One region of the Mesorhizobium sp. RCAM 05104 genome, then DNA from elsewhere that is predicted to be linked to it. Evidence: predicted binding sites of a transcription regulator. Region 1 holds the regulator's gene; the other holds the start of a gene.

Region 1 (15,800 bases):
GCCGAGCGACAGTGTGCTGTCGGCCTATTTCGAGGCCAACAAGAAAACCTACGCCGCACCCGAGTACCGCAAATTCTCCTATGTCCGGCTCGAACCGGCGGACATCATGGATACGACCGCAGTCACCGACCAACAGGTCAGCGACGACTACAACAAGAACAAGGCGCGCTACACCACGCCGGAGCAGCGCACCATCGAGCAGCTCGTGTTCAAGACGCCGGATGCGGCAAAGGCCGCGTTCGATTCGCTCAAGGCGGGTGCGACCTTCGACAAGCTCGTCGCGGCCGAGGGCAAGACCCCGGCCGATACTCTGCTTGGCACGCTCGCCAAGGACAAGATCGCCGACAAGGCGATCGCCGACGCGGCTTTCGCGCTCAACGCCAACGAAGTCAGCCCCGTGGTTCAGGGCACCTTTGGCCCGGTGCTGCTGCGCGTCACCGAGATCAAGCCCGAAGTGGTGAAGCCGCTGGCTGAAGTGTCCGACCAGATCCGCAAGGACCTGGCGCTCGGTGAGGCAAGCCGCATCCTTCTGGATGTGCACGACAATTATGAGGACACCCGCGCCTCGGGCAGTTCGCTGGCCGACGCCGCCGCCAAGCTGAAGCTCAAGGACGTCACCATCGACGCCATCGATCGCAGTGGTCTCAAGCCGGACGGCTCCATCGTCAAGGACCTGCCGGAATCACCGGAGCTGATCAAGGCCGTCTTCGACGCGGAACCCAACACTGAGAACGACGCTCTGACCACGGCGGACAATGGCTTCATCTTCTATGAGGTCAGTTCGATCACGCCGGCGCGCGACCGGACGCTGGACGAGGTTCGTCAGAAAGTCGCCGCCGACTGGACGGCGGCCGAAACGACCAAGCGGCTCGCCGCCAAGGCAGGTGAACTCGAAAAGCGGCTCAAGGCCGGCGCCACGCTCGACGTCATCGCCGGCGACCTCAAGCTGGAAAAGCAGACCAAGCGCGGCTTGAAGCGTGAGGCCGACGATGCCGACTTCGGCAAGGAGGGCGCCGCGGTCATGTTCGGCGTCGGCGAAGGCGGCACCGGATTGATCCCCTCGCCTACCGGCGATGGACAGATCCTGTTCAAGGTCGCCGAAGTGTTCGAGCCCGCGGGCGCCGAGGCAAGCTCGGTGCCGGAAGACGCGCAGAAGTCCTTCACCTCCGGCATGTCGGACGATCTGCTCGACCAGTTGGTGGCGCAGTTACAGACGCAGTACGACGTTCGCATCGATCAGGCCGCCGTTGCCCAAGCCTCGACAAGATGAGCGCGCTGAAAACCCATATCGCCAAGGTCGCGGGCGGGACCGCCCTTTCCTTTGAGGAAGCGCGTGAAGCCTTCGACATCATCATGTCGGGTGACGCGACCCCTGGCCAGATCGGCGGCTTCCTGATGGCGCTTCGCGTGCGTGGCGAGACGGTGAGCGAGATTTCCGGCGCCGTCGCCACCATGCGCGCCAAGATGCTTCGCGTCGACGCGCCCGCCGGCGCCATCGATATCGTCGGCACCGGCGGTGACAATTCGCACAGCGTCAACATTTCGACCGGATCGGCCTTCGTCATCGCCGGCAGCGGCGTCCCGGTCGCCAAGCATGGCAATCGCGGCCTCTCCTCGCTGACCGGTGCGGCCGATGTCCTGACCGCGCTCGGGGTCAAGATCGACATTCTGCCGGAGACGATCGGCCGCTGCATCCACGAGGCCGGCGTCGGCTTCATGTTCGCACCGGCGCACCATCCGGCGATGAAGCATGTCGGCCCGATCCGTGGCGAGCTCGGCACACGCACCATCTTCAACCTGCTCGGCCCGCTGTCCAATCCGGCCGGCGTCGTCAGGCAGATGGTTGGTGTGTTCCTGCCGGAATGGATCATGCCGGTCGCCGAGACATTGAAGGCGCTGGGCACCGAACATGCCTGGGTCGTTCATGGCGACGGCTATGACGAAATCACCACCACCGGCGAGACGCAGGTGGCGGAACTGATCGGTGGCGAGATCCGCAGCTTCACGCTGACGCCTGAAGCCGTTGGGCTGCCGCGCCACACCAAGGATGAGTTGCGCGGTGGCAACGCGGCCTACAACGCTGGGGCTTTGCGCGATATGCTCGGCGGCGCTGCCGGCGCCTATCGCGACACCGTGCTGATGAATGCCGGCGCCGGACTTGTGGTGGCGGGCAAGGCGACGACGCTTGTTGACGGCATAGCGGCGGCGGCGCAGGCCATAGACAGCGGCCGGGCGCTGCAGGTGCTCGACCGGCTGATCGAGATTTCGAACGGATAGAGCGTGTCTGACATTCTTCGCAAGATCGAGGCCTACAAGCGCGACGAGATCGCGGCGGCCAAGGCACGTGTGCCGCTGGCCGAGATCAAGGCACGCGCAAGAGACGCTGACGCACCACGCGGATTTCTTGCCGCGCTCGAGGCGAAGCGCAGGTCAGGCAGCTTCGCCCTGATCGCTGAGATCAAGAAGGCGAGTCCTTCCAAGGGCCTGATCCGTGCGGATTTCGACCCGCCGGCACTGGCGCAGGCCTATGCGAAAGGCGGCGCCACCTGTCTTTCGGTGCTGACCGACGCGCCGTCTTTCCAGGGCGCGCCCGAATTTCTCACCAAAGCGCGCGCCGCCGTCGCCCTGCCCGCGCTGCGCAAGGATTTTCTATTCGATCCCTACCAGGTCTATGAAGCCCGTGCATGGGGCGCGGACGCCATCCTGATCATCATGGCCAGCGTCGACGACGCCCTGGCGAGCGACCTCGAATCGACGGCGTTCGATCTCGGCATGGATGCGCTGGTCGAAGTGCATGACGAGGCCGAGACGCAGCGCGCACTGAAGCTGTCGTCGCGGCTGATCGGCATCAACAATCGCAATTTGAGAACGTTCGAGACCAACCTCAACACCTCCGAGCGGCTGGCGTCGATGGTCCCGGCCGACCGTTTGCTGGTCAGCGAGAGCGGTATCTTCACACATGACGATTGCCTGAGACTGCGAAAGAGCGACATCGCTACCTTCCTTGTCGGCGAAAGCCTGATGCGGCAACAGGACGTCACTGCGGCGACGCACATGCTCCTGACAGGCAAGGCGCCGGATGCATCGGCCCGAAAATCGGAATCGATTTTCGGAGAGCACGATGCATAGATTCAAGGTGATAGAGCGTACTTTGTGCGTCCGAATGGACGCACGTCGCTCTATGGCGATCTGACGATGGCGTCCGCCCTCACCCATCTTGGCGCGCAGGGCGAGGCCAACATGGTCGATGTCGGCGACAAGGCGGAGACGATGCGCACGGCGATCGCCGAGGGTTTTGTCTCCATGCAGCCAGAGACGCTGGCAATGATCCTCGCGGGCGACGCCAGGAAAGGCGATGTGCTCGGCACCGCGCGCATCGCCGGCATCATGGCGGCCAAGAAGACGCATGAGCTGATCCCGCTCTGCCATCCGCTGCTGCTGACCAAGGTCTCCGTCGACATCGAGCCCGACCGTGCTTTGCCGGGTCTGAAGGTCACCGCGCTGGCGCGTGTCACCGGCAAGACGGGCGTCGAGATGGAAGCATTGACCGCCGCTTCGGTTGCCTGCCTGACCATCTACGACATGGCCAAGGCGGTGGACCGCGCCATGGTCATCTCCGGCATCCGGCTGGTTGAAAAGACCGGCGGCAAGTCGGGCGACTACAAGGCAGGCGCCTGATGGCGCTGGTTCCGGTCGCCGACGCGCTCGAGCGCCTGCTGGACGGCGCCGTGCCGCTGGCAGGCGAAAGCGTTCCACTTTTCGAGGCTGTGGATCGCGTGCTGGCGGAACCGGTTGTCGCGCTTCGCACCCAGCCGCCCTTCAACGCCTCGGCCATGGACGGCTACGCGGTCCGTGCCGCCGACGTGGCGTCGGTGCCAGCGCGGCTTTCCGTGATCGGCATGGCACCGGCCGGGCGCGGCTTTGACGGCACGGTCGGCAAGGCCCAGGCCGTGCGCATCTTCACCGGTGCACCGCTGCCTGACGGCGCCGACACGATTGTCATCCAGGAGAATGTCCGGGATCTCGGCGTCGGCAACATCGAAGTGACCGAGCCGACAGCCGAGTGGCGCAACATCCGCCGCATCGGCCTCGACTTTTCGAAGGGCGACATCCTGCTTGAAAAAGGCCGCTTGCTCGATCCGGCGGCGCTGTCGCTGGCGGCATCGGCCAATCATCCCCGAGTGAGCGTGGTGCGACGACCGCTGGTCGCCATCATCGCCACCGGCGACGAGCTGTTGCCGCCCGGCAGCGAACTCGGGCCGGACCAGATCATCTCGTCCAACGCCTATGGCGTCGCCGCCGCCGCGCAATCGGTGGGCGCCCGCGCGCTCGATCTTGGCATTGCAGCCGACCGCAAGGAGGCCATCGCCGCGTTGGTCAAGAAGGCGGTCGCGGCCGGTGCGGATGTCATTGTCACCCTTGGCGGCGCCTCTGTCGGTGACCATGACCTGATCCATGACGTGCTGACCGGCGAAGGCATGCATCTCGGTTTCTGGAAGATCGCCATGCGTCCCGGCAAACCGCTGATGTTCGGACGCCTCGGCGAGATCAGGTGCATCGGCCTGCCGGGCAACCCGGTGGCAAGCCTGGTTTGCTCGCAATTGTTCCTCAAGCCGCTGCTGGCGCGGCTTGGCGGCCGCAATCATCGTCAGGACATACGTACGGCGCGACTGGGCGCCGCAATGCCGGCCAATGATCTCCGCCAGGACTATGTGCGCGCCGTGGTCCAGGAAGATGCCGACGGGCTGGTTGCGACGCCGTTCAGCATCCAGGATTCCTCGATGCTGAGGATGCTGGCCGACGCCAATGGGCTGATCGTGCGGCCGCCATTTACCCCCGCGGCCGCGGCGGGCGAGGCTTGCAGCGTGCTGATGCTACGTTGAATGAATCCAACATAAGCCATTAACAACAATACGAAAATGATCTCGTCCTATTCCGAGATCAAGGTCCGGGTCAGCGGATGAGCCGGACTGGCAAGGCCGTCGACAATGCTGTAATGATGCTGGTCGGGCTCGACCACGGTGCTGGTCGTGGCGCCAAGGCCGGTCCAGATGTTGGCAAGCAATGCGTTCTGGCGCAGGAACTCGGCGCGCTCGCCACCACCGGCCCAGCAGGTGATGCGGACACCATCCATGGGGCGCAAAAGAGCCGGGCTCTCGGTCAGCGCCTCATGTTCATCGATCGCCAGTGTGGCGTTCATCTCGGTCAGCATGATCGGACGCAGGTCATGGACGCCTGAAATCGACACGACGTGGCGGATACGCCGCGCGACATTGGTCGCCAGTGGCGTGGTTGTCGTCACCATCCGGCTGGCAAGATGTCCGCCAGCCGAATGCCCGGTCAACATCAGCGGTCCGTCGACCATTTCTGCCGCCTTGGCGATCGCCGCCCCGATTTCCCCGACGATGCCGGCGATGCGTGCTTCCGGGCACAGCGTGTAGGAGGGCATCGCCACGGCGAAGCCGCTGCTGACCGCGCCATTGGCGAGATGCGACCAGAAACTCTTGTCGAACGCCATCCAGTAGCCGCCATGGATGAACATCACCAGCCCCTTGGGCGTGGCGCTGGGAAGGAAGAGATCGAGCCGATTGCGACGTCCGTCGCCATAGGCGATGTCGAGCCGTGCCCGGCCCTCTGCCGAAAGTGCATTGCGAAACGCTTGCGCCGGTTCGACCCAGGCCGCCGGCCAGCGGTCGCTGCCGGCGATGTTCGCGCCGTTGGCATAGGCGCCGTCCCAATCGACAATGTGACGCTCGAGCACTGGCACCCTCCCCCAAACGGCATCGTTTTTCAGCGCTAGCAATGGCCACCGCAGCGCCTTGCGTCAATGCTTCCACGCAAAACATTTTAGGCTTGAAACAAATTTCGACTGATGCGATCCTGCCTGACGAACAGCCGACAAAATGGGAGGTCTGCTGTGCGGCCCGAACCCTGCGGATGCTCACCCTGTCCGGGTTGGCGTCAAGCGAGGTGCGACCGGCGGCACGAAGCCTCCTCTTAAAAAGCAGGACCTTCAGATCCACCATATCCGGCCAGGCGCCTCGCGCACTGGCCAGGCAGCAGACGGGATAGCGGCGACATGCTAGGGCCTTCAGCGCATATCGACACGTTCACGCGCGATCACCTGCCGCCGCCGGAGCAATGGCCGGACTTCCTGCTCGACGGTTTTGATTATCCCGAACGCCTCAACGCCGGCGTCGAATTGACCGACAGGCTGGTCGAGAAAGGCCTCGGTGACCACACCGCGCTGATCGGCAACGGTCGCCGCCGCACCTACAAGGAACTGTCCGACTGGACGAACAGGCTGGCCCATGCGCTGGTCGAAAATTATGGCGTCAAGCCGGGCAACCGGGTGCTGATCCGTTCGGCCAACAACCCTGCCATGGTGGCTTGCTGGCTGGCTGCCACCAAGGTCGGCGCCGTGGTCGTCAACACCATGCCGATGCTGCGCGCCGGCGAGCTTGCCAAGATCGTCGACAAGGCGGAAATCACCATCGCGCTCTGCGACACCAGGCTGATGGACGAAATGACCGCCTGCGCCAAGGACAGCGCGTTCCTCAGACAGGTCATCGGCTTCGACGGCACCGCCAACCATGACGCCGAACTCGATCGCGCGGCCCTCGACAAGCCGGTTATCTTCACCGCCGTCAGCACCGGCCGCGACGACGTCGCCCTGCTCGGCTTCACCTCCGGCACGACCGGCGTGCCGAAGGCGACGATGCATTTCCACCGCGACCTGTTGATCATCGCCGACGCCTACGCCCGAGAGATTCTCCAGGTGACGCCGGACGACATCTTTGTCGGCTCGCCGCCGCTCGCCTTCACCTTCGGCCTTGGCGGCCTCGCAATCTTCCCGTTGCGCTTCGGCGCGGCGGCGACGCTGCTCGAACAGGCGACGCCGCCCAACATGATCCATATCATCGAGACCTACAAAGCAACCATCTCCTTCACCGCGCCAACCGCCTACCGCGCGATGCTGAAAGCCATGGATGAGGGCGCCGACTTGTCATCGCTGCGCGTCGCCGTTTCGGCCGGCGAGACGTTGCCAGCTCCGGTTTTCGAAGAATGGACGCGAAAGACCGGCAAACCGATCCTCGACGGTATCGGCGCCACCGAAATGCTGCATATCTTCATCTCCAACCGCTTCGACGACATGAAGCCGGCGTCGACGGGCAAGCCCGTGGGTGGCTACGAGGCGCGGATCGTCGACGAAGAGATGCGCGAGGTGCCGCGCGGCGCGACTGGCAGGCTGGCGGTACGCGGGCCGACCGGCTGCCGCTACATGGCCGATATCAGGCAGAAGGACTATGTGCGCGACGGCTGGAACCTCACCGGCGACACCTTCACCCAGGATGAGGGCGGCTTCTTCCATTTCGCCGCGCGCTCCGACGACATGATCATCAGCGCCGGCTACAACATTGCCGGGCCCGAGGTCGAGGCGGCGTTGCTGTCGCATCCTGATGTCGCCGAATGCGCGGTGATCGGCGCCGCAGATGCCGAACGCGGCCAGATCGTCGAGGCGCATGTCGTGCTGGTCCAAGGCGTGGCGCCTGATGCCTTGACCACCAAGCGCCTGCAGGACCATGTCAAGGCAACGATCGCCCCCTACAAATACCCGCGATCCGTGAAATTCATCGCCGCCTTGCCCAAGACCCAGACCGGCAAGATCCAGCGCTTCCGGCTGCGCACGGAGAAAATCAATTGAGCGAGCCATACGATCCGGCGTCCGAAGGCGCACAGATGTCGTTCACGGAACGCATGTCCTACAGCGACTATCTGCACCTGGAGAAGGTGCTCGACGCGCAGACGCCTTTGTCGTCCGCGCATGACGAGATGCTGTTCATCATCCAGCATCAGACCTCGGAACTATGGATGAAGCTCGCGCTTCACGAGCTCGGCGCCGCGATCCGCTCCATCCGTGCGGACCGTCTCGAGCCGAGCTTCAAGATGCTGTCGCGCGTCGCCCGCATTTTCGAGCAGTTGAACAATGCCTGGGACGTACTGCGGACGATGACGCCCAGCGAATACACCGAGTTCCGTGACGCGCTCGGCCAGTCCTCGGGCTTCCAGTCCTGGCAGTATCGCGCCATCGAATTCACGGCCGGCAACCGCAACCCGGCCATGCTCGGCCCGCACAAGCACCGGCCGGACCTCAGCCGGAAGCTGGAGGCGATCCTGGCCGAACCATCGCTCTATGACGAAGCGCTGCTGCTTTTGGCGCGCGACGGATTCGACATCGGCGCCGACGCCAGGCGCACGGACTGGCGTGAGACACGCACCGAGAACGAAGAGGTTCTGGTGGCATGGCAGACCGTGTACCGCGACCCGCAACGCTACTGGATGTTCTACGAGCTGGCCGAAAAACTGGTCGACTTCGAGGATTATTTCCGCCGCTGGCGCTTCAACCACGTCACGACGGTCGAGCGCATCATCGGCATGAAGCGCGGTACCGGTGGCACGTCGGGCGCGTCCTATCTGAAGAAGATGCTCGAGGTCGTCCTGTTTCCGGAGCTCTGGACGGTTCGCACCCGGCTCTGACTTTTCAGGTGACGGCCGTCTTCACGGCGAAGCGGGCATCCTGCCAGGCGCCGGTGCGCAGGATATCCTCCAGCACCTCGACCGCCTGCCAGACATCCTTGTAGCCGACATAAAGCGGCGTGAAGCCGAAGCGGATGGTCGACGGCGCGCGGAAATCGCCGATCACGCCGCGCTCGATCAACGCCCGCATCACCTGGTAGCCATGCCGATGAAGGAACGAAACCTGGCTGCCACGCTCATTGCCATTGCGCGGACTTTCGAGTTCGAGGCCGTAGGCGCCGCATCTGGCTTCGACGAGCTGGATGAACAGCTCGGTCAACGCAACGCTTTTCTTGCGCACCGCCGCCATATCGACCTCGTCCCAGAGATCCAGCGCGCCCTTTAGCGCCCGCATCGACAATACCGGCTGCGTGCCGCACAGGAACCGGCGGATGCCGACGCCCGCCGCATAGCCCTGTTCGAAGGCGAAAGGCCACGCATGGCCCCACCAGCCGCTGAGCGGCTGGCGGGCATCGCCATGGTGGCGCTTTGCAGCATAGATGAAGGCCGGCGAACCGGGGCCGCCATTGAGGTACTTGTAGGTGCAGCCGACAGCGAAATCGGCATTGGCGCCGTCGAGCTCGACCGGCAAGGCACCCGCCGTGTGGCAGAGGTCCCAGACGATCAGCGCGCCGGCTTGATGGGCCTTGCGCGTCAGCGCCGCCATGTCGCGCAACTGGCCGGATTTGTAGTTGACGTGGTTGACCAGGATGACAGCGACGCGCTCATCGATCAGCTCTTCGATGGTTGGCGCATCGACGCCCTCGAGCCGCAGCACAGTGCCCGGTCGCGTCGATGCCACGCCTTCGGCCATATAGAGGTCGGTTGGAAAGCTGTCGCCCTCGGCGACGATGACCGACCGGTCTGGCCGCATGCCAAGCGCCGCGTGAAGCACCTTGTAGATGTTGATCGAGGTCGTATCGCAGACCACCGTCTGGCCAGCCGCGGCGCCGATCAGGCGTCCGAGCTGGTCGCCGAGCGCGACCGGCATGTCGAACCAGCCGGCGGTGTTCCAGGCACGGATGAGGTCGTGCGCCCATTCTTGTGTCGCGGCCTTCTGGATCTCGTTGAAGACGGCCGGTGAAGCGGCACCCAGCGAATTGCCGTCGAGATAGATCACCCCTTCCGGCAAGACGAAGCGATCGCGCATGGAGCGCAGCGGATCCGCGGCATCCATCGCCTCGATTGTTGCGAGATTGGGAATTGCATTCATGATCGATGTCCTCCGCGCACAGGCACGTCCAAATGAACACGACAGGTGAAGTCGGCCGACCGATCATGCGCAGTCTGCCGGATTGTGTCAAATATTATATATAATTTACACCATGGAAGGCTTTCATATATAATCTGGCGTCCAGTGCGTGGGATGGCAACGATGTTGGATGAAGGACACTCGAAGACTGAAGCGGCCTACAGGCTGCTGCGCCGCGATATCCTCACCACCCGCCTGAGGCCCGGCGCGCCGCTCAAGCTCAGCACGCTGCGCAATAGCTATGGCATTGGCTGGACGCCGTTGCGCGAAGCGCTGTCGCGACTGGAGGCGGAGCGCCTGGTGACTTCCATCAGCAATCGCGGCTTCGCCGTCGCTGCGGTCTCGCGCACCGAACTCGAAGATCTGTCACGCGCCAGGCTGGTGATTGAGCTGCCTCTGCTCCAGGAATCGATCGAGAAAGGCGGCCATCAATGGGAAGATGCCGTCGTCACGGCCCACTACCGGCTGTCGCGCTGCAAGACGGCGGTTGATGACCCTTCAGATGAAGTGGTCGACGGATGGGACGAAAAGCACGAGGCTTTCCACGCGGCGCTACTCAGCGCGGCAACATCCCCCTGGCTGCTCAACTTCCAGTCCACCATCGCGGATCAGTTGCGTCGCCATCATCGCTTCCTGGGCCTTGCGCCAACCTTGCGGGCGGCCACCGGCCAGTTGCATGGCTATGAGGAGGCCATGGAGGCGTTGCGCCAGGCTGTCGCGATCGAACATCACACCGCGCTCATGGAAGCAGCGCTGGATCGTGACATCGAACGCGCGAAAGCGCTGATGACGGTGCACATCGGCTATACGCTGCATGTCTATGTCCATGCCGGTGACGGCAGCCCAAACAAGCGGTGAGGTAGACGAACTGAGGCAAAAGCCGACATAGGAATTTCTCGGGCAAGAGTTGGCGTTTTGGCTTCGTTTCGTTCACGGCGGGCGAACGATTGGTGAAAGTGAAAAAGCAGCTTCCCGACGTCTCTGGGCGATTGAGGCCAAGCCTCGGCACACGCTGGTCCACAGGCCGTTAACCATAACAATTTCAACGCGTGCAAGTGCACTGTGGCGGCGGCCGGCCGGGGATCACGGCCCGCTGCCAGGCGCCAAATAATTTCAGCCGTCTTAACAAATTCACTAAACTTTAAACGGTTGCGGAACACAACTGGAACAGATAGTGTTTGTTCTGGGTTTGTTTTTCGATTCTGGTTCAAACCTTCGTTCAATGCCTCGGGGGCCGCCATGCTGACGCGCAAGCAACATGAACTGCTGATGTTCATCCATGAACGGCTCAAGGAAAGCGGCATTCCGCCATCCTTCGACGAAATGAAGGAAGCGCTCGATCTCGCTTCAAAATCCGGAATTCATCGACTGATCACGGCGCTCGAGGAACGCGGCTTCATTCGCCGGCTGCCGAACCGGGCGCGCGCCCTGGAAGTGCTGCGGCTGCCCGATTCGATCGCGCCCGGCCTCAACGCGGCGCGCAAATTCTCTCCAAGCGTCATCCAGGGCAGCCTCGGTCAAGGCGGCGGCCTTGGCCGGCAGATCAAGCCGGCGTCTTCACGCATGCCCTCGGCCGGCAATGACGACGACGTGGTCTCCGCGGTGTCGATCCCGGTGATGGGTCGCATCGCCGCCGGCGTGCCGATCGACGCCATCCAGCATCAGACGCATTCGATCTCGGTGCCGCCGGACATGATCATGGGTGGCGAGCACTATGCGCTGGAGGTCAAGGGCGACTCGATGATCGAGGCCGGCATCTTCGATGGCGATACGGTCATCATCCGCAATGCCGATACCGCAAGTCCGGGCGAGATCATCGTGGCACTGGTGGACGACGAGGAGGCGACGCTGAAGCGGTTTCGCCGCAAGGGTGCCTCGATTGCCCTCGAAGCCGCCAATCCGGCCTACGAAACACGCATTTTCGGACCGGACAGGGTCAAGGTGCAAGGCAAGCTCGTTGGGCTGATCAGGCGCTACTGATCAGTGCTGGTGACCGCCTTTTCAGGGTTGCGATAGGGCGGCAGGCCCCTCGCCTCGCGTGAGAATTTGCGCTGGGTGTGCCAAGGTCGATATGGCCTGTTCACAGCGAAGCTGACCGTTGCTGGCATGATTGCCGATCGACGATCGAAGAAGACGGCCGCACTGCCTTTGCGGGCGAGTTGCCGCTTGGTGATGACCAGAACCAGCGGATTGTGACAGGGATCATAAGCTGTCGCGTCATTGATGACGATCAGTTCCGCGAAGCCGCAGGCCTTCCACGCGTCCTTGCGATCCTCGACTTGCGCAATGATAGCGCCAGACGGGTGCCTTGCGAGACATACGCCGGCGGTGCAGTAGAAAGGCGCTCCCGGCGGCAGTTCGGCGGAATCCGCGATGTCGAATTGTCCGTCTCCCTTGTCGAACACCTCCGGCACGACGACGGTTTCGGATGCCAGTGCGCGTTTCCAGTTGTCGACGGTGAATTCGTTCGGACGCGCCCGGCTGACCGCGAGTTCGCCGCCGCCGATCGGCAGCGCCACTAGCCTCGCGTCCTCCGAGATCAGCACATCCGGCGCGCGCGTATCCGAAACGGTCAACAGGCCGGCAAGCGCGAATGGCAGAGCCAGGAGCCGCAGCCACGTTGTCGCCATCGTCGCGATGACCAGGGCGATCGCCACCAGCAGCACGGATTGCTGTGAAATCAACCCGACGGCATCGATCGGTGAGCGTTCCGAGATCCACGCCGACAAGGCGATCATCGCGGACAGGCCTTTGCCCATCACATAGAGGAAGGGACCGTCGACGCCGAACGGCATCGCCAGCGCGCTGAGGACGGCGAAAGGCATCACAACCAGCGAGACGATCGGCATGACGGCCAGATTGGCGAACAGGCTGAGCGGCGACACGCGCTGGAAATGCCAGATGGCGAAGAGCGCCGTCGCGCTGCCGGCGATGATGGAGGTCATGGCAAGGCCACCCATCGCCAGCAGGAATTTTCGCGTCAGGAAACTGGGCAATGACCGCTTTGGCGGCGGCGGTCTCGTCTTTCCCGCACGATGATCCGACCAGCCGGCATAGGCACCGACCAGCGCCGCGGTCGCGGCGAACGACATCTGGAAGCTTGGGCCGACCACCTCATGCGGCGACACCACGATCACGGCGATCGCCGAGATTGCCAGATTTCGCATGGTCAGTGCCGCGCGATCGAACAGCACGGCAATCAGCATCACCGCCAGCATGATGAAGCTGCGCTCGGCGGCAACGACGACGCCCGAGATGATGAGATAGGCGGCGATCGAAAAAAGTGCTGCGGCTGCCGCGTATTTCTTGACCGGCCGGCGCGCGGAAAAGTCCGGAAACAGGGCGAACGCGCCGCGCAGCAAACCCATGATGGTGCCGGCGACCAGCGCCATGTGCAGTCCGGAAATGGAAATGATGTGATAGATGCCGGTCCGCCGCATCGCTTCGTTGATTTCATCGGGAATGCCGGCGCGCACGCCGACGATCAGCGCAGCGGCGATTTCGCCTTCGGCGCCACCGACGCTGCCCCTGATATGGTCTGCGATGGCTTCGCGGGCATTTTCTACCGCCAAGGAAAGACGGGCCACCAGCGGCATGTCGTCGTTATCGGCCGCGACGATCCTTGGATTGCCAAGGAAGAAGCCGCTGCCGCCTATGCCGGAGAAATAGCTGTCGAAAGAAAAGTCGTAGCTGTTCGGGCGCACCGGGCCGGTTGGCGGCAACAACTTGGCATAACCCGATATCAGGGAGCCGGCGGTCGTTTCGGCCGGTATCTTGCGTGCCGAAAGCCGAACGCGTTCCGGCATATAGCGTAATTTCGGCCGTGCGGTCGACGTCACGTCGATGGTCAGCCGAATGCGGCCGCTCTCCATCTGGTCGAGCGAGACGACGCGGCCGGTGACTTGCGTCGAGATCTCCGAGCCCAGCATCTGAGTTCCGGCCCGCCACGTCTCGACCTTGCCGGCAAGAAAGCCCAGCGCGCACAACAATGCTGCCATGAAGCACAGATGGGTCTTCGGCCAGGGACGCGAGACAAGCGCACAGAGCCCCGCGAGGGCGACAACCGCGACGGGTTTTGCAAAGTCAGGCTCCGTCGCCAGGGAAAAGTAGCCGACCGCTCCGCCAGCCAGGCAGACCGGCACCAGCAGGAAGGCAATGCCTCGGTCAAGTTCGAGGTCCGCCGCCACTGCCGCGCTATGGCGCAGGCGAGGCAGCGAAACCCGACGGAATTGCCGGTGCAGGCGCAGGATCGCGCCGGCTTCTGCAACCGGAACGGGATTGGAGACATCCGCCTGTAACGGATGGTCTCCGGGGCTCGGCACGAGGGGCAATGACGATGGCAGCGAGGTCGGCGGAGGCGTCGCAAACAGGGACCGTTCGCTGACGCCAATGGCGGCGTCCTCGCCCTGATCCGAGCCCCAGCCTCGTCCAGCCATCGGGTCTGCCCCTTGCGCCCTCGACACCCTATGCTACATGAACGCGCAACGCGCGAAAGTCCGCGCATCCACACCCGCTTCAGCCGTTTCCCGAGAGTTCCATGCCCGACAAGGTCGTCACCCGTTTTGCCCCCTCGCCCACTGGCTTCCTGCATATTGGCGGAGCCCGCACGGCGCTGTTCAACTGGCTGTATGCAAAGCACACCAGCGGCATCATGCTGCTGCGCATCGAAGACACCGACAGGGAGCGTTCGACCGACGCTGCGACCGCAGCCATTCTCGACGGGCTTTCCTGGCTCGGTCTGACCTGGGACGGCGAGCCGGTGTCGCAGTTCGAGCGCGCGCCGCGCCACCGCGAGGTGGCTGAAGAACTCGTGCGCATGGGCAAGGCCTACTACAGCTACGAGACGCCTGCGGAACTCGAGGCGATGCGCGAGGCCGCACGCGCCAAGGGCCTGCCGCCGCGCTACAATGGCCAGTGGCGCGACCGCGCCCCGTCCGAGGCGCCCGCGGGCGTCAAGGGCGCCATCCGCATCAAGGCGCCAACCGAGGGCGAGACGGTGGTGCACGACCGCGTGCAGGGCGAGGTGCGCTTTCCCAACAAGGACCTCGACGATTTCATCATCCTGCGCTCGGACGGCAATCCGACCTACATGCACGCTGTCGTCGTCGACGACCACGACATGGGTGTCACGCACATCATCCGTGGCGACGATCACTTGACCAACGCCGCCCGGCAGACGGTCATCTATCGCGCGATGGGCTGGGACGTGCCGTCGATGTCGCACATCCCGCTGATCCACGGCGCCGATGGCGCCAAGCTGTCTAAGCGGCACGGCGCGCTCGGCGTCGAGGCGTATCGCGCCATGGGCTATCTGCCGGAGGCGCTGCTCAACTATCTGGCGCGCCTCGGCTGGAGCCACGGCGACGACGAGATCATGTCGATCAAGGACATGATCTCCTGGTTCGACATCGGCGACGTCAACAAAGGCGCTGCCCGCTTCGATTTCGCCAAGCTGGAGGCGTTGAACGGCGTCCACATGCGGCGCATGAGCGATGCCGAGCTGTTCGACATCTTCATCGCCACCTTGCCCTATCTCGAGGGTGGCCCGGCCATGGCCGCGCGCCTCGACGACAGGAACAAGGCCCAGTTGCTGGCAGCACTTCCAGGCTTGAAGGAGCGCGCCAAGACGCTGGTCGAGCTTGTCGATGGCGCCGCCTTCCTGTTTGCCACCCGACCGCTGCCGATCGACGACAAGGCGGCACTATTGCTCAATGACGATGCCCGCAAAATCCTGCGCGGGGCCCACGAAGCCTTGAGCGCTGTTTCAGGTGACTGGACGGCCGCCGCGGCTGAGGCAGCAATCCGCGACTACGCGCAGGCCGGCGGCCATAAACTCGGTGCCGTGGCCCAGCCCTTGCGCGCCGCGCTGACCGGCAAAAGCACCTCGCCGGGTGTGTTCGACGTGCTTGCGGTGCTGGGGCGCGAGGAAAGTCTGGCGCGCATAGCCGATCAAATCGATTAGCAGCAAACT
Region 2 (15,800 bases), 1.6 Mb from region 1:
GCGGTCGAGCGTTTCCGTCGCTACCGTGCGCAACAGGCACGGCGCTTCGAACGCCACCAGCGGCAGTGGGTCGCCGTCGCGCAGGCTGGTCTCGATGCGCTTGGCCGGGCCGATCCAGCGCATTGGAACATCGGCGATGTGCTCGCTGTAGGGCAGCGTCTGGCCGCTGTGCCAGGCAAGTGCGATGTCCAGGCTGCCTGACATCACCCTTTCGGCGAGGTCGTGGCTGCGCCCGATCCTGGCCTCGATCTTGACCTTGGGGTGGGCCCGGGCAAAGCGGCCGAGCACGTCAGGCAGCACCGCCTCGCCCAAATCCTCCTGCATGCCGAGCCGCACCCAGCCTTCCATCTCGACATCATGGATCGCCGCCGCTGCTTCGTCATTCAATTCGAGCAGCCGTCGCGCATAGCCGAGCATGGTTTCGCCGGCCTCCGTCAAGGCCAGGCCGCGCCCCGATTTGCGGAAGATCGGCGTCGCTGCCTGCTCTTCCAGCTTCTTCAATTGCGCGCTGACCGCCGAGGTCGAGCGGCCAAGCCGGTCGGCGGCCTTGGCAAAGCTGCCCAGCTCCATGCCGGTGACGAAACTGCGGAGAACGTCGAGGTCGAAGGTCACGCGTTGCATAGAAATGTCCCGTTTTTCAGGATCTATAATCAAAAACTTCCTGATTTTAAGGATGAAATTATGACGCTAGAGAGATGCCGTCAAGGTCCAGGGGACTGGACCGTCACGGGAATGAAATCATGTCCGCCATTGTCGACTGCACCGACCAACAGCCAAGACAAATCCTGCAAGACAGGGCTGCCGACCCCGCCGGAAGGGTGTTCAGCCCCGGCCATCGCTGGAAGGTCCTGGGCATGGGCGTCGCCGCGAACGCCAGTTTCTCGGCCACGTTCGCCGGCATACCGGCAACGGCGGTCGTGCTTCGCCAGGGCTATCACCTGGGCAATGCCGAGCTCGGCATTGCGCTCGGCGTCCTCGGCTTGGGCGTTGCACTCAGCGAACTGCCCTGGGGCCTGCTCACCGACCGCTGGGGCGATCGCCGTGTGCTTCTGATCGGACTCGGCGCGACGGCGGCCTGGCTCTTCGTCATGGCGATGCTCGTCGTCCCGACGAGGACCAGTATTCCCAACGTCACGCTCCTGTCGGCCAGCCTGCTCCTCACGGGATTGCTGGGGGGCAGCGTCAACGGTTCAAGCGGCCGCGCCATCATGGCCTGGTTTCGAGAAAGCGAACGCGGCTTCGCCATGAGCATCCGGCAAACAGCCGTGCCACTTGGCGGCGGCCTCGGCGCGCTTGTTCTGCCATCGCTTGCCCTGGCTTTCGGCTTTTCCGCGGTGTTCGGGCTCCTGGCGGCAGCATCCGCTCTGTCCGCCCTGTTCGCCTGGCGCTGGCTGCATGAGCCGCCGATGCAGGGCGAGGGCCAGTTCGGCTCGGCGGCTGTGGCCGGACCGGCGCCGCTCCGCAACATCGAGGTCTGGCGCATCGCCACCGCCATCGGCCTGCTCTGCTTCCCGCAAGTGGCGGTGCTCACCTTCGCGTCGGTATTCCTGCACGACTTCGCCGAACTGGGAACGGCGGCGACCAGTGCCAGCCTCGCCGCCGTGCAGATCGGCGCGATGGTCATGCGCGTCTGGAGCGGCCGCTTCACCGACCGCCATGGCAACCGCCGCCAGTTTCTTCGGTCTTGCAGTGCGATCAGCGCGCTTGCCTTCGTGGTGCTTTGGCTGCTGCTTCTGGCCGCTCCCGCCATGTCAGGCAGCGCGTTCTTCCTGGTGGCGATCCTACCTGTGCTCCTGGTTGTCGCAGGCATCTCGGTCTCTTCCTGGCACGGCGTGGCCTACACCGAGCTTGCCACGCTGGCCGGCACCGGCCATGTCGGAACCGCGCTCAGCCTTGCCAACAGCTTCGTTTTCGTCGGGTTCTTCCTCGTGCCGGTGGCCATTCCGGGGCTTCTGCACTTCTGCTCATGGCCCGGCGTCTGGCTGTCGGCAGCCATCTGCGCGCTGATCGCCTGGCCGATCTTCCTGCGGCCGGCCTGAGGGACGTGCCAGCCGCAAAACCGCCCGACTTCGAAATCACCACCTACAGTCGACTAAGAAAACCCGATCGATTCCGTTAACGTCCCATCAAGGTTAATGCATCATTTTGCTCTCCAGTGGGGTCAGTAGCGTTCCTGGAGAGTGTTCCGTGCATCGACGTGTGTTGAAGCGGCTGGTCGCCGCCGCCGGTGAGAGAAAACGCGGCTTTCTGCCTCAGCTCGTCATCGGTCTCGGCATCTGGATCGGCTTTCCGACCGTCGCCGCCTACCAGGACATGACCAGCCTTGTTTCCGGCCTTGAAGCGTCGAGCACGCGCTGGAATTCCTATGTCGAGAAATCCGTTGCCGGCTCGACCCATTCCGCTGAAATGCCCTTTGTCGATTCCGATGTCACCGGCTCCATCTCCGGATCGGGTATCCATCTGGCCGGCGTCGGCAATGTGTCGTTTCGGGGCAAGGGCGGCAAGGTCAGTGGGACTCCCGACGAGGACCGCGTCGTGCGCGCCGACAAGAAGGGCCGCATCGTCCAGATGTCTCCCGTCGCACCGCCCAAGAACTTCAACGCCGGGTCGATCTTCGAGCGCACCTCCTCCTTGCTGCGCCCCAGCATGGACAGCGGCCTCAAGATGGCCTTCGCCAAACCGCAGATCAAAGGCAAGGAAATCCAGATCGCCGCGGCGTTCCATGCGCGTGAGGACAAGAAGTCGGATCCCGGCGTGCCGGCCATGCTTGCAGCCCTGGTCAACAACGACCATCCGGATGTGCTGGCGACCGCCTATGCGCAGGCCGAGCCGGACTATGCCAAGGCGTCGCCCTTCGAGGCCCTGCTGCAGGACGACAAGCCGAATGACGGCCGCTTCATTCCGCCGATGGCCAAAGGCGACCATTCGTGGATACAGAACCCGCTTCCGGCAAGCGTCTTCTCCAAGCCGGAACAGGCATGTCTTGCCAACGGCATCTATTTCGAGGCGAGGAGCAGATCTGTGCGCGGCCAGGCCGCCGTTGCCCAGGTCATTCTCAATCGCGTCCGCAACCCGGCCTATCCGAATTCGATCTGCGGCGTCGTCTACCAGAACGACAGCTGGTTCAACCGTTGCCAGTTCTCCTTCGCTTGCGACGGCAGGAGGAAGCGCATCGACAGCCCGGCCGCCTACAAGACCGCCCAGGATATCGCCATGGCCGTCACCGCCGGCAAGATCTTCATCCCCGAGGTCGGCTCGTCGACCCACTACTACGCCCAATATGTCCATCCCGGCTGGGCACGCACGATGCAGAAGATGACAAAGATCGGCCTGCATATCTTCTACCGGACCTATGGCGGCGGCTGGAGCTGAGCACCGAACAGTCGCTGATCTTTTCGCGCGGTGCGCGGTCGATCAAGGAGCCATTGCCTGGGGGATTCGTGCCATGCATCCCCGTCATCGCGGCGGGCACGATGTCGCACCTTTCTAAATATCTGATTTTATTGCCTAAAATACATGGCGATGAACTTCTGCCCGTGGCTTGACGGGCGCAAACCCTCTAACTATGTTGCCGGCGACTTTAGAAGCGGACGGACGGTGACGGTCTGACCGGGCAGGGGGGTTGCGATGGCCGATAAAAGCAGGCCAGACGGAACCGGAGAAACCGGCCGCGGCAAGCAGCATGAACCCGACATCCGCGACGACGATCTTGAGCGCCGCCGGCGTGAACTTGAAGCATCGCTTGCGACAAGGCTGCCGAACCGGCTCGAGGGGAAAGACGACGCGAAAGCGGGCAGTGCGGCCGGTTATGGCCAGGCGGTCAAACTCTCCAGCGAATTTATCGCCGGGGTGGTGGTGGGCGCCGGCATCGGCTGGATGATCGACCGTCTGGCGGGGACCTCGCCATGGGGGCTGATCGTGTTCCTGCTGCTTGGCTTTGGCGCCGGCGTGCTCAATGTCATGCGTTCCGCGGGCGTTGTGGCCGAATTCGGACAGGGCGATAAGTCGCGTTCTGACCGGGACGATGGAAAATGACCGCCCTTCAGGCGTCATTTGGAAATAGCCGCCCTTTGTGTGGCAATGGTAATTTGGCCGTACGCGGCATTGACGGGGTTTGAACGTGGCAGCTGACAAGGTCGATCCGATCCACCAGTTCCATATCAACAAGCTGATACCGATCGAGATCGGCGGCTATGACCTGTCGTTCACCAATTCGGCGCTGTTCATGGTCGCCACCGTGGTTGTCGCGGCGGCGTTTCTGTTTCTGACGACGTCGAGCCGCAGCCTTGTTCCCGGCCGGCTTCAGTCGATCTCCGAAATGGCCTATGAGTTCGTCGGCAACATGTTGCGCGATGCCGCCGGCACGCAAGGCATGAAGTTCTTCCCGTTCGTGTTCTCGCTGTTCATGTTCGTGCTGGTCGCCAACCTGCTTGGCCTGTTCCCGTATTTCTTCACCGTCACCAGCCATATCATCGTCACCTTCGGCCTCGCCGCCCTGGTGATCGGAACCGTGGTCGTCTACGGCTTCATGAAGCATGGTCTCGGTTTCCTGAAACTGTTCGTGCCGCATGGCGTGCCGGTGTTCCTGCTGCCGCTGGTGGTGCTGATCGAGGTGATCTCCTTCGTGTCGCGCCCGGTCAGCCTCTCGGTTCGTTTGTTCGCCAACATGCTCGCCGGCCACATCACGCTGAAGGTGTTCTCGGGGTTCGTCGTCAGCCTGAGCGCGCTGGGCGCGGTCGGCGTGGCGGGCTCGGTCTTGCCGCTGGCAATGGCGGTGGCGCTGACCGCTCTGGAATTGCTGGTCGCCTTCTTGCAGGCCTACGTCTTTGCCGTCTTGACCTGCATGTATCTCAACGACGCCCTGCATCCCGGGCATTAATCCAAGAGTTTCCGGCATTGGCGCCGGATGGAATCGCAACGGAATTTTAGATCCAAAGGAGTTGAACAAATGGACGCAGAAGCAGCAAAGTACATCGGCGCCGGCATCGCTTGCCTGGGCATGGGTGGCGCGGGCATTGGCCTCGGCAACATCTTCGGCAGCTACCTCGCGGGCGCTCTGCGCAACCCGTCGGCTGCTGATGGCCAGTTCGGCCGTCTGATCTTCGGCTTCGCCGTGACCGAAGCTCTGGGCATCTTCTCGCTTCTCATCGCGCTTCTGGCCCTGTTCGGCTGAGCCCCTCTTTGGCTAAGCCATGAGAAGATTGGACAGGCCAGCCGCGAAAGCGGCGGGCCTGAATTTCGGGGATAGTCCATGTTCGTGACGTCTGCCTTCGCGCAAGAGTCCGCGCCTGCCGCCGATACCAGCCACGCTGCTACGGAAGGCGACACGCATTCCGGCACCAGCGTGCCTGCTGAAGCGCACGGCACGTTTCCGCCATTCGATCCTGCGACGTTTCCGTCGCAGCTTCTGTGGTTGGCGATCACTTTCGGGCTGTTCTATCTCTTCCTGAAGCGGGTGGTGATGCCGCGTGTTGGGGGCATCATCGATGTCCGCAACGATCGCATCACACAGGATCTCGACCAAGCAGCCAGGTTGAAGGGCGAGGCCGACGCCGCTGTTGCTGCCTACGAGCAGGAACTGGCGGAAGCCAAGACCAATGCCAACGCGATCGGCCAGCAGGCCAACGATGCGGCCAAGGCCGAAGCCGAGACCGCACGCAAGAAGGTCGAGGCCGCGCTTGACCAGAAGCTTGGCGAGGCCGAGGCGCGCATCGCTTCCATCAAGGCCAATGCCATGAAGGAAGTCGGCACCATCGCCGAGGACACCGCTTCGGCGATCGTCGAGGCACTGGTCGGCGGCAAGGCCAGCAAGGCCGAGATCGCGGCCGCGGTCAAATCCGTGGCCGGGTGAGGAGCGCATCATGGACGCCACATCTCTCGCAACGCTTTGGGCAACGGTAGCCCTCGTCATCTTCCTGGGCGTTGCCGTCTACATCAAGGTGCCAGGCCTGATCGCCAAGGCGCTCGACGCCCGCGCCGCCAGGATCAGCAATGAGCTTGATGAAGCGCGCCGGCTGCGCGAGGAGGCCCAGCAACTGCTTGGCCAGTATCAGCGCAAGCGCAAGGAAGCCGAGCAGGAAGCCGCCGACATCGTCGCGGCTGCCAAGCGCGAAGCCGACATGCTTGCCGCGGATGCGCACAAGAAGACCGAGGATTATGTTGCCCGGCGTACAGCCCTTGCCGAGCAGAAGATCGGTCAGGCGGAGCGTGACGCGATCGCTGAGGTCCGCGCCAGCGCCGTCGACATCGCTGTCGAGGCTGCGCGCACCCTGCTGGCCGGCAAGATCGACGCCAAGGCCGGTGCCGACCTCTTCAAGGCATCGCTTGCGGATGTGAAGTCGAAGCTGAACTGAGCCTCTTGTTCAAGCAAGGATCGAAGCCGCCCGGGAAACCTGGCGGCTTTTTTGTTGTTGCGGAAATGATCTCCCCGTCGAGGAAGGAGATTACCCGCTCAGCCGTTTCGCCAATCCCTTAATTCAATCAAGTCCGGCCAGGCTCTCTTCTTCCGCCACCTCGACGCCGCCCAGCCTGAAGGGCGCGAAGGACACGCGGTGCAGCCGTGCGACAGGCCCATGCGCCTCGATCGCCGTGCGGTGGCGGACCGTGGCGTAGCCCATGTGGACCTCGAACCCGTAGCGATCGTGATGGTTGCCGCAACCGCACATCATTCTGTCCCGCATCACCTTGGCGACGATCGAGGCGGCGGCGATCGATTGCGACCGCTGGTCGCCCTTGATCAGCGCCCGCCCCGCGCAAGGCAGGCCTGGCGGCACGTCGCGCCCGTCGGCGAGCGCGAGCTTCGGCTGAACAGGCAGGCCGACCAGCGCACGGCGCATGGCCTCCAGGCTGGCCTTGAGGATGTTGCTGCCGTCGATGCCCTCGGCGCTGATGGACGCCATCGAAACGCCCAGCGCGGAACCAAGAATTCGCAGGAACAGCGCCTCGCGCTGCAAGTGGCTGAGGCGCTTGGAATCGTCGAGCCCGTCTGGAATGTTGGCGGGGTCGAGCACCACCGCCGCGGCGACCACTGGCCCAGCTAGGGGGCCGCGACCGGCCTCATCCATCCCGGCCACCGGCCACAGACCGTCGGCCATCGCCTTCGTCTCGAAGGAGAAATCGGGCTTCTCGACGATTTCGAAGAGAAGCGGAGAATCGGAACGCGCGCGAGCCATGTTGCGGCGAGGTTCGCATCGGCTCCGATTCTCCGCAAGTCCCTCCGGGTCGGGTGGGGCGCCGGACCGGGAGGGCACCGTCTGCAGGCCGGGGCAGGCCGGACGGGATTCTTGTGCTGCGACAGATCAAACCACCGCAGTGAATTGACCTCTCAAAGCAGCGTCAGCTGCAGCTGGTCCTTTCCGGCGGAAACGAACTGGTCGGTCCGAAGCGCACGCCGTTCGACATTGAGGCCGAGCCGCTTGGCGGTGATCTCGAAACGCCGGCCTATCTGCCAGGCGTAGGGACCGGCACCCTTCATGCGCTTGCCCCATTCCGAATCGTAATCCTTGCCATCACGCATCGAACGGATCAGCGACATCACGTGGCGGTAGCGGTCGGGATAGTGGCGCAGCAGCCAGTCCTTGAAGATCGGACTCACCTCCAGCGGCAGGCGCAGGATGACATAACCCGCCTCGCGCGCGCCGGCCGCGCGTGCCGAATCGAGGATGCGTTCCATCTCGGGGTCGGTCAGGCCGGGGATGATCGGCGCCACCATCACCGAAGCCGGAATGCCGGCATCCGAAAGCTGCCGGATAGCCTCCAGCCGCTTGGTCGGCGTCGATGCGCGTGGCTCCATCGTTCTGGCCAGCATGCGGTCGAGCGTCGTCACCGACAGCGCCACCTTGGCCAGCCCGCGCTCGGCCATGCGCGAAAGAATATCGATGTCGCGCGTCACCAAGGCGGACTTGGTGACGATGCCGACCGGATGGCCGCGTGCTTCCAGCACCTCGAGGATCTCGCGCATGATCCGGTATTGCTTCTCGATCGGCTGGTAGGGGTCGGTGTTGGTGCCGATGGCGATGGTGCGTGGCTGATAGCCGTCCTTCGACAGCTCCTTGTCGAGCAAGCGCGCCGCATCCGGCTTGGCGAACAACTTGGATTCGAAATCGAGACCCGGCGACAGGCCCATGAAACTGTGTGTCGGCCGGGCAAAGCAATAGACGCAGCCGTGCTCGCAGCCGCGATAGGGGTTGATGGAACGGTCGAAGGAAATGTCGGGCGATTCGTTGCGGGTGATGATGGTGCGAGGCTTCTCGACCTGCACTTCGGTCTTGAAGGGCGGCAGTTCCTCCAGCGAATTCCAGCCGTCATCGAAGACATGCCGGCTGACCGGCTCGAATCGCCCGGAAGGATTGATGCCCGCCGACCTGCCGCGATTGCGGTCCGGACGGACACGCACGCCGCTCTGCTCGATCATTGCATTGGCCATCTCGGCTCTTCCTGCCCCGAAAGCTGCAATGTCGGCGCGCACGATCTGTTCCATTTTCGCCCGCTCCCAGGGACTGTCCATGTTGTGTCGAATCGCTCGGTTCATGAAATTATTCCTATTTTGCCGATGAGAACAAAGCAAGAACTTTTTATGGTGCAGCGCAAGAACTGGCGCTCTGCGCCGCTTTCCGCTATTCGGCTAATGATGCTCAGCGTTCTCATAGAAACCCGAAATGACGAGGAGGCTCTCGCCCGCACGCTCGCCTCGCTGATTGGCGGCGCGGTCGAGGGCGTGGTGCGCGAAGTCATCGTCTGCGACACGGGTTCGACCGACCAGACGCATCGTGTCGCCGAGCATGCCGGCTGCCACTATGTCGCGAGCGGCGGTGTTGTTGCGGGCATCCGGCAAGCCAAGGGTGAATGGCTGTTGCTGCTGGAGCCCGGTGCGCGGCTGGTGGAGGGCTGGATCGACGAGGTCGTTGCCCACACGGCCAGGCAAACCATGGCGGCGCGGTTCTCGCGGGTGCGGGCCAGCCGCATGCCGTTCCTGGCGAGGGTCTTTTCGGGAAATCGCGCTTTGGCCGAGGGACTGGTGATCAGCAAACAGCAGGCCGCCGCCGCGGCGAAGAATGCCGGCAGCGCCGAGGCCATCGCGCGTGGCCGCGCGACAAAGCGGCTCGACGCCGAGATCTGGGTGGCGTCGCCGAAGCAAGAGCACCGCTCCCCGATCTGATTTTTGCAGTTGCTCTCTCCATTGTGCATTGCACAAAATCTGACGCGGGATTAGCTTCCTGTAGAGGCGGGTGAATTTGGTTTGGGTCATGCCGAGGGCCGAGCGCCGATGCGTATCAGTGCCGCTCTCATAGCCGAGGATCCGATGAACCTTTCGACATCAGACAAATCTGGTGCTGCCAGTCTCGAGGCAATCGCGCGCAATGGCAGCCTGCTGCGCCGCATCGCCGTGCGCATTCCGACCTATTTGACGGATCTGCGCGAAAACCCCGCCTGGTTGCCGATGTTCGTTTTGGCCCGCACCATGCCTGGGCGCCGGATGCACTGGCTGGGCGCAAGGCGCGCCCATCCGGCCGAAAATGCCGGGGATACAATGTTCGCCGGCATCGAGCGCGCCGCGGTGGTCGAAGCGCTGCGCTCCGACGGGCTGTTTTCAGGCCTGGTCCTGCCGCCGGCGATTCACGAGGAGATCGCGGATTTCGCCCAGCGCACGCCTTGTTTCGGTAATTTCGATCGCCGTCTCGAATTCATGCCGGGTGAACATGCCGAGGCCGAGAAGCGCTTTGGCCGCTCGCTGCTCAGCGGCCATTATTTCGAACGCACACTCGACTGCGGTGCAGCGCTCGCCATCCAGCGCGATCCGCTGCTTCTCGATATCGCCGCGCATTATCTCGGCGGCCAGGCAAAACTGATCACGACGCGCGTCTGGTGGAGCTTTCCGACCGGCGAGGCCTCGGACGCCGACAAGAACCTTGCCTCGCTGGGCAAGTACCATTTCGACCTCGACGATTGGCGCATGCTGAAATTCTTCTTCTATCTCAAGCCCGTCGACGCCGACACCGGTCCGCATGTCTATGTCAGGGGCAGCCACAACCGCCGCGCCCTCAAGCATCAGCTCACCTTGCTGGTGGGGCATCCCGCGCAGGAGGTTCTGGATGTCTATGGCGAGCAGAGCCCGGTGACGCTGACCGGCGAAGCGGGCCTCGGCTTCGTCGAGGATCCGTTCGGTTTCCACATGGGCACAGTGCCGGCGCGCACGCCGCGGCTGATGATGGAAGTCGGCTTCGGCGTATCGCCGCCGTCACGCCGGCGGTTTCATGGGGAACCTGTCATCCGCTGAACGAGAACTATTCGAAGCTCATCTCGACAGGCATCCAGCGCGAGCGGCGCCTGGCTTGTCGCTGCGCTTTGCTTTCCGTGTCGAAATCCACCGGGATCGGCTGCTGGCTGAACCGTTCTTGGTCGTCCAGCGCGTTGATGATGACAATCGCTCTGGCGTCGGCGTCTGCGGTGATCGCGGCGACATAGACGCCGCACTCCCGGCAGATCAAATAGTCGGCCGTCCTCAGCCCAAACCGGTATCGGTGCAATCGCATTTCGTCCTTGACCGAGATGATCAGCCTGCCGTCCGGGTCGGCAACGGCGCGCGAACCATGTTTGACGCAGAACGAGCATTGGCAGGCGCGAACTTCGATCTGTGATGGGTCGAGCCCGGTTGAAAATCCAAGGCGTATGTTGCCGCAGTGGCATCCGCCAGTATGCATGGTCATCGTATCTGCCTTGTCGTGAACGGCGATGATCGCCTTCAGGCAAGATACTTTTCCAGGGTCCGGTGCGGAATGGCGTTTCGAAGGCGCCGGTAGCGTTCTGCCTGGCAAACGCGACGCGAAACCGGTGCTTTGCCTCGGCTTTTACGGAGCCGATTTTCCGCGCCGCAGATGCTCGTCGAGGCGCGGCATGATCTCGACGAAGTTGCACGGCATGTGCCGGTAATCGAGTTGCGCTTTCAGGATGCCGTCCCAGGCGTCCTTGCAGGCGCCGGGCGAGCCCGGCAGCACAAAGACGAAGGTGGCGTTGACGACGCCGCCGGTGGCCCGGCTCTGGATCGTCGAGGTGCCGATCTTGTCGTAGGAGATGCGGTGGAACACTTCCGAAAAGCCATCCATGCGCTTTTCGAAGATCGGCTCCAGCGCTTCCGGCGTCACGTCGCGCCCGGTGAACCCGGTGCCGCCGGTGGTGATCACGACATCGATGGTCTCGTCTTTCGACCAGCCCAGCACCTTGTCGCGGATTTTTTCGCGGTCATCGGTGACGATATCGCGGGCGGCAAGCCTATGGCCGGCTTCAGTGATGCGATCGACCAGCACCTGGCCGGATTTATCGTCGGCAAGGCCGCGTGTGTCCGAAACGGTCAGCACCGCGATGCGCACGGGAATGAAGGAACGGCTCTCGTCAATTCTGGCCATCAGCTCCCTCCGATGCAATGCTGCGCGTCGCCGCGACGAACCAGTCGGGCTGGCGGGTGCGGATCTCGGCGGCCGCGCGCTTGGCGACATTGCCGGTCTCGAACAGGCCGAAGCATGTCGCGCCCGATCCGGACATGCGCGAAAAACCCGATCCAGCCTTGTTCAGCCAGGAAAGTGCCCTGCCTATGGCGGGCTGTATGGCAAGGGCTGCCGGCTCGAGATCGTTGCGGGTGACCTCCAGCCAGTTGCGCAGGCTGTGAAAATCGATGATGCGCGGCAGCGGCGGCAGGCCTTCATTGTCGCGCCGAGACAGCGCGTTGAATATTTCGGCCGTCGAGACCGGCGTGCCTGGATTGACCAGCACCAGCCCCAGTGTCGAAAAATCCGGCACCATCGACAGCTCGTCGCCAATGCCGCGCGCGACCAGCGGCTTTGCCGCCAGGCACATCGGCACGTCGGCGCCAAGCGAGAGGCCGATCCGCGCCAGTTCGGCGCCTTCTATGTCGAGGGCCCAGGTCTCCGCCAGCCCGCGCAGCACCGCCGCCGCGTCGCTCGAGCCGCCGCCGACGCCGGAGGCGACCGGCAGGTTCTTTTCGAGCCTGATGGCGACCGGTGGGGTTCCCTGCGGCCCGGCCGCCCTGCGCAGGGCATCACGCGCCTTGAGCACCAGATTGCTGGCGTCGAGAGGAACCGTCGGCGCGTAGCGGCCGGACACGGTGAAATCATCTCTGTCGGCGAGCGCGATCTCCACCCGGTCGCCAAAACGCGTGAACACCGCCAGGCTCTCGATCAGATGATAACCGTCCGGGCGCCTGCCTGTGACATGCAGGGCAAGATTGATCTTGGCATGCGCAGGCCAGGCGCGTGCACCGATGACGGTGTCCGCAGCGTCTGATGTATGCGGGATGATGCTCAGTCCTTGGCCAGCCGGTATTCGCCGGTCTTCGGATCCTTCACCAGCGTTCCCATCGTGCCGTTCGCCGCCTGCTTTTCGGTTCGTCGCACCTTGGCCGTCACGCGTTCGGCTTCCCGCACGAAGGTGCGGTAGCCGAAATAGGCGGCGACGCCAACGACGGTGAAGAAAATGATCTGCGGCATGTCAAAACTCCTCCCACGCTGGGCCGGCAAAGGCGGCCGGTCGGGTCGGTTGATGCATGTCGCCCAAAAGTGGATCCGATTTTGGGAAAACGACATGCATAAGACTTCGAGCACTCATGCTAGACGGTTTTATCCGGTTTTCAAAGCCCGAAGCGAGCCCACAGCGCGCGCTCTTCCGCCGCATCGATGACGCCGCTGGCGGCAGCCGCGGCAATATCGGGCGCCGAAAAGCCTTTGCTCGAGCCAAACAGACCGAAGCGGCTGAGGAAACCGCGCGGCGCTGTGATCAGCCTGAGCTGGGTTTTCGATCCGAAACGGGTTTTCAGCACCGTGCGCATGTCGCCGAGCGCATCGACCAGGCCGAGTTCGAGCCCCTTCTTGCCGGTCCAGAACAGGCCGGTGAACAGGTCCGGATCGTCTTTCAGCTTCGAGCCGCGCCGCTCCTTGACGAGATCGATGAACGTGTCGTGCACCTCGAGCTGCAGCGCCTTCAGGCGCTCGACGTCTTCCTTCTTCTCAGGCTTGAATGGATCGAGCACGGCCTTGTTCTGGCCGGCGGTGTGGACACGGCGCTCGACACCGATCTTCTTCATCAGTTCCGGGAAACCGAACGAGGCCGAGACCACGCCGATCGATCCGACGATCGACGATGGATCGGCGAAAATCTCGTCGCCGGCGGCCGCGATCATGTAACCGCCCGATGCCGCGACGTCCTCGACGAAGACCAGTACCTTTTTGTTCTTTTCCGTCGCCAGGTCGCGGATACGCTTGAAGATCAGCCGCGACTGCACCGGCGAACCTCCCGGCGAGTTGATCGAGACGGCAACCGCCGGCGCGTCGAAGGAAAATGCCTTCTCGATGAGGCCGGCGGTGGAGGCCAGCGACAGGTTCTGCCGGAACTGGCCGCCCGACATGATCGTGCCGTGCAGCCGGATGACCGGAATGGTGACGACGGTGGAGCGCCAGGATTTCGGCAGCAGGCGGTTGAAAAGACGTTTCACGATGGCGCGGTCTCCGGTCGATGGGTTGCAGGCATGTAGGGATTCCCCGGCCAACGGCAATGTGGCGGCCAAGAATAGCTCAGTCTCCGAACAGCGAGGCGAGACCGTTGGCAATCATTTCGCTGCGCTCGTCAGGGCCGTGGCCCGATTGCGCATGAAGCATCAGGGGAGGGCGGATGGCGAGTCTTCCACGCGCTCCGAGTATTGCCCGCACGACGATGCGGATCGCTGCGGCGTCGGGGCGAGGATGCACGGCGAGCAGTTCGGCATCGCCGAAACGGCCAGCGAGGGCGTCGAGAATGGCGCCGAGCTGTTCGGGCCGCGCAATGACGGCAAGCCCGCCGCGCGGCCTGACCACCGCCGCGGCACTTCGGATCCAGCTCTCGAACAGCCCGTCCTCCATGACATGCGCTTCCTTTCTCAGGCGATCGGGCGTGGCGCGGTCGCGTGCGGCGTTGAAGGGCGGGTTCATGATGACGAAGTCGAAGTCATTGTCGGCGAGGCCGGCCGCCGCCCGCGCCTTCCCCGACACCGTGACATCGGCGACGAGCACGGACGCGCGATCGCTGAGATGCGCATTGCCGGGGTGGGCAAGGGTGGCAGCCGCGAAGGCCGCCATTTCCGGCGCGCGTTCGACAAGCACCGCCTCGGCGGTCGGGCAGCGCGACAGCACCGCCAGGCCGGCGGCCCCGGCTCCGGCGCCGAAATCGGCGAGACGTCCGCCAAACGAGGATGGCACGGACGCCGCAAGCATCATCGCATCCATGCCGGCGCGATGGCCGCCATGCTTGGGCTGCACGAGCCAGAACCGGCCGCGATGGAACGCGTCGACCGTGTGGGCCGGCGTGTCCGGGGCAAGGGCGGCTGGTACGGCGGACATTATTTTCCGCGAATCTCGTTGGCGATGCCGGCGTCGGTCAGAATGCGCCGTGCGGCGTCGGCCTGATCCGCGTCGACCATGATGCGTCGCGGCAGGATACCGAGCGAGCCGTCGAGCACGCTCATGTTCTGGTCGGCGACGAAGCAACCGATGCCGGCATCGCGCATCAGCGATTCGACAAAGGAAATGATGACGGCGTCGTTGGTGCGGATGAGCTCTATCATCGGATGAAACTCGCAGCTTGCGCTATTGATGTAAACGGGCAGGGGATTTCCGTGGCAAAGCGGAGCTCCCGCTTCGGTGTCGGTTGACACGCTATCGTTGCCGCCGCGCCAATTCGCCACTTGCCGTGTCGGTGTCTGCCGCCCTAGAGTCTTGTCGGGATTAAGGGTGCCGTCGCACGCGTTATACCAAGACGGGAGTGATTGTCGTGGGTGTCGTTCTCAACATCGAAAACGGGAAGCGGGAGCCCGCCTCCATCAAGGATTTGATCGATCTGACGGCGGCCGATATGGGGCGTGTCAACGAGTTGATCCTGTCCAAGGCCGGCTCCGATGTCGAGATGATCCCGGAGGTTGCCAACCATCTGATCTCGTCTGGCGGCAAGCGGCTACGGCCGATGCTGACGCTCGCCGCGGCCCAGATGTTCGGCTATGTGGGCGAGGGCCACGTCAAGCTCGCAACGTCGGTCGAATTCATGCACACCGCGACTTTGCTGCACGACGATGTCGTCGACGAGAGCGGCATGCGTCGCGGCAAGAAAACCGCCCGCATGATCTGGGGCAACCAGGCGAGTGTCCTGGTCGGGGATTTCCTGCTTGGCCAGGCCTTCCGCATGATGGTCGATGTCGGCTCGCTCGAAGCGCTCGACATCCTGTCGAGCGCCGCCTCGATCATCGCCGAGGGCGAGGTGATGCAGCTTGCCGCCGCCAAGAACCTCGAGACCACCGAGGATGAACATTTCGCGGTCATCAAGGCCAAGACCGCGGCGCTGTTTTCCGCTGCCGCCGAAGTCGGCCCCGTCATTGCCCAGGCGACCCGCAACGACCGCGCGGCACTGCGCTCCTACGGCATGAATCTCGGTCTTGCCTTCCAGTTGATCGACGATGCGTTGGACTATGGCGGCACCAGCAAGGATCTGGGCAAGAATGTCGGCGACGATTTCCGCGAGGGCAAGGTGACCTTGCCGGTCATTCTCGCCTATCGGCGCGGCACCAAGGCCGAGCGCACCTTCTGGAAGCGCGCCATCGAGGACAATGTCGTCGATGACGCCGGCCTGGAAAAGGCGATCGGGCTGATGACCCGCCACGGCGCGATTGCAGACACGATCGGGCGCGCCAGCCATTTCGGCGAGATCGCCCGCGACGCGCTGGCGCCGCTGGAAGCGACGCCGCAGAAATCGGCGCTGATCGACGTCAT

Evidence for each region. The regulator LexA, encoded in region 1, represses DNA repair genes until DNA is damaged. The targets are predictions, from matches to a motif close to TGTTCNNNNTGTGTTCNG.
Region 2: a site for LexA is predicted at 8,554-8,571, ahead of AC56QP_RS07015 (PA0069 family radical SAM protein). Genes of this name have one in related genera too.

What each region holds. Positions count from the first base shown of each region.
Region 1 is NZ_CM185033.1:6,945,461-6,961,260, reverse strand. Features, by position in the region: gene AC56QP_RS33970 (SurA N-terminal domain-containing protein) at 1-1,270, shown strand, start outside; gene trpD (anthranilate phosphoribosyltransferase) at 1,267-2,277, shown strand; gene trpC (indole-3-glycerol phosphate synthase TrpC) at 2,281-3,129, shown strand; gene moaC (cyclic pyranopterin monophosphate synthase MoaC) at 3,196-3,678, shown strand; gene AC56QP_RS33950 (molybdopterin molybdotransferase MoeA) at 3,678-4,883, shown strand; gene AC56QP_RS33945 (hormone-sensitive lipase) at 4,931-5,761, opposite strand; gene AC56QP_RS33940 (AMP-binding protein) at 6,080-7,705, shown strand; gene kynA (tryptophan 2,3-dioxygenase) at 7,702-8,538, shown strand; gene kynU (kynureninase) at 8,543-9,790, opposite strand; gene AC56QP_RS33925 (GntR family transcriptional regulator) at 9,953-10,687, shown strand; gene lexA (transcriptional repressor LexA) at 11,069-11,809, shown strand; gene AC56QP_RS33915 (ComEC/Rec2 family competence protein) at 11,803-14,265, opposite strand; gene gltX (glutamate--tRNA ligase) at 14,367-15,791, shown strand.
Region 2 is NZ_CM185033.1:1,341,930-1,357,729, reverse strand. Features, by position in the region: gene AC56QP_RS07060 (LysR substrate-binding domain-containing protein) at 1-621, opposite strand, end outside; gene AC56QP_RS07055 (MFS transporter) at 741-2,039, shown strand; gene AC56QP_RS07050 (cell wall hydrolase) at 2,188-3,372, shown strand; gene AC56QP_RS07045 (AtpZ/AtpI family protein) at 3,628-4,035, shown strand; gene AC56QP_RS07040 (F0F1 ATP synthase subunit A) at 4,121-4,879, shown strand; gene AC56QP_RS07035 (F0F1 ATP synthase subunit C) at 4,949-5,173, shown strand; gene AC56QP_RS07030 (F0F1 ATP synthase subunit B) at 5,252-5,851, shown strand; gene AC56QP_RS07025 (F0F1 ATP synthase subunit B) at 5,862-6,353, shown strand; gene rnhB (ribonuclease HII) at 6,477-7,172, opposite strand; gene AC56QP_RS07015 (PA0069 family radical SAM protein) at 7,325-8,479, opposite strand; gene AC56QP_RS07010 (glycosyltransferase) at 8,630-9,157, shown strand; gene AC56QP_RS07005 (hypothetical protein) at 9,302-10,276, shown strand; gene AC56QP_RS07000 (GFA family protein) at 10,284-10,706, opposite strand; gene moaB (molybdenum cofactor biosynthesis protein B) at 10,848-11,402, opposite strand; gene AC56QP_RS06990 (4-(cytidine 5'-diphospho)-2-C-methyl-D-erythritol kinase) at 11,389-12,309, opposite strand; gene AC56QP_RS06985 (hypothetical protein) at 12,315-12,500, opposite strand; gene AC56QP_RS06980 (S49 family peptidase) at 12,641-13,501, opposite strand; gene AC56QP_RS06975 (tRNA1(Val) (adenine(37)-N6)-methyltransferase) at 13,581-14,381, opposite strand; gene AC56QP_RS06970 (putative signal transducing protein) at 14,381-14,605, opposite strand; gene AC56QP_RS06965 (polyprenyl synthetase family protein) at 14,812-15,800, shown strand, end outside.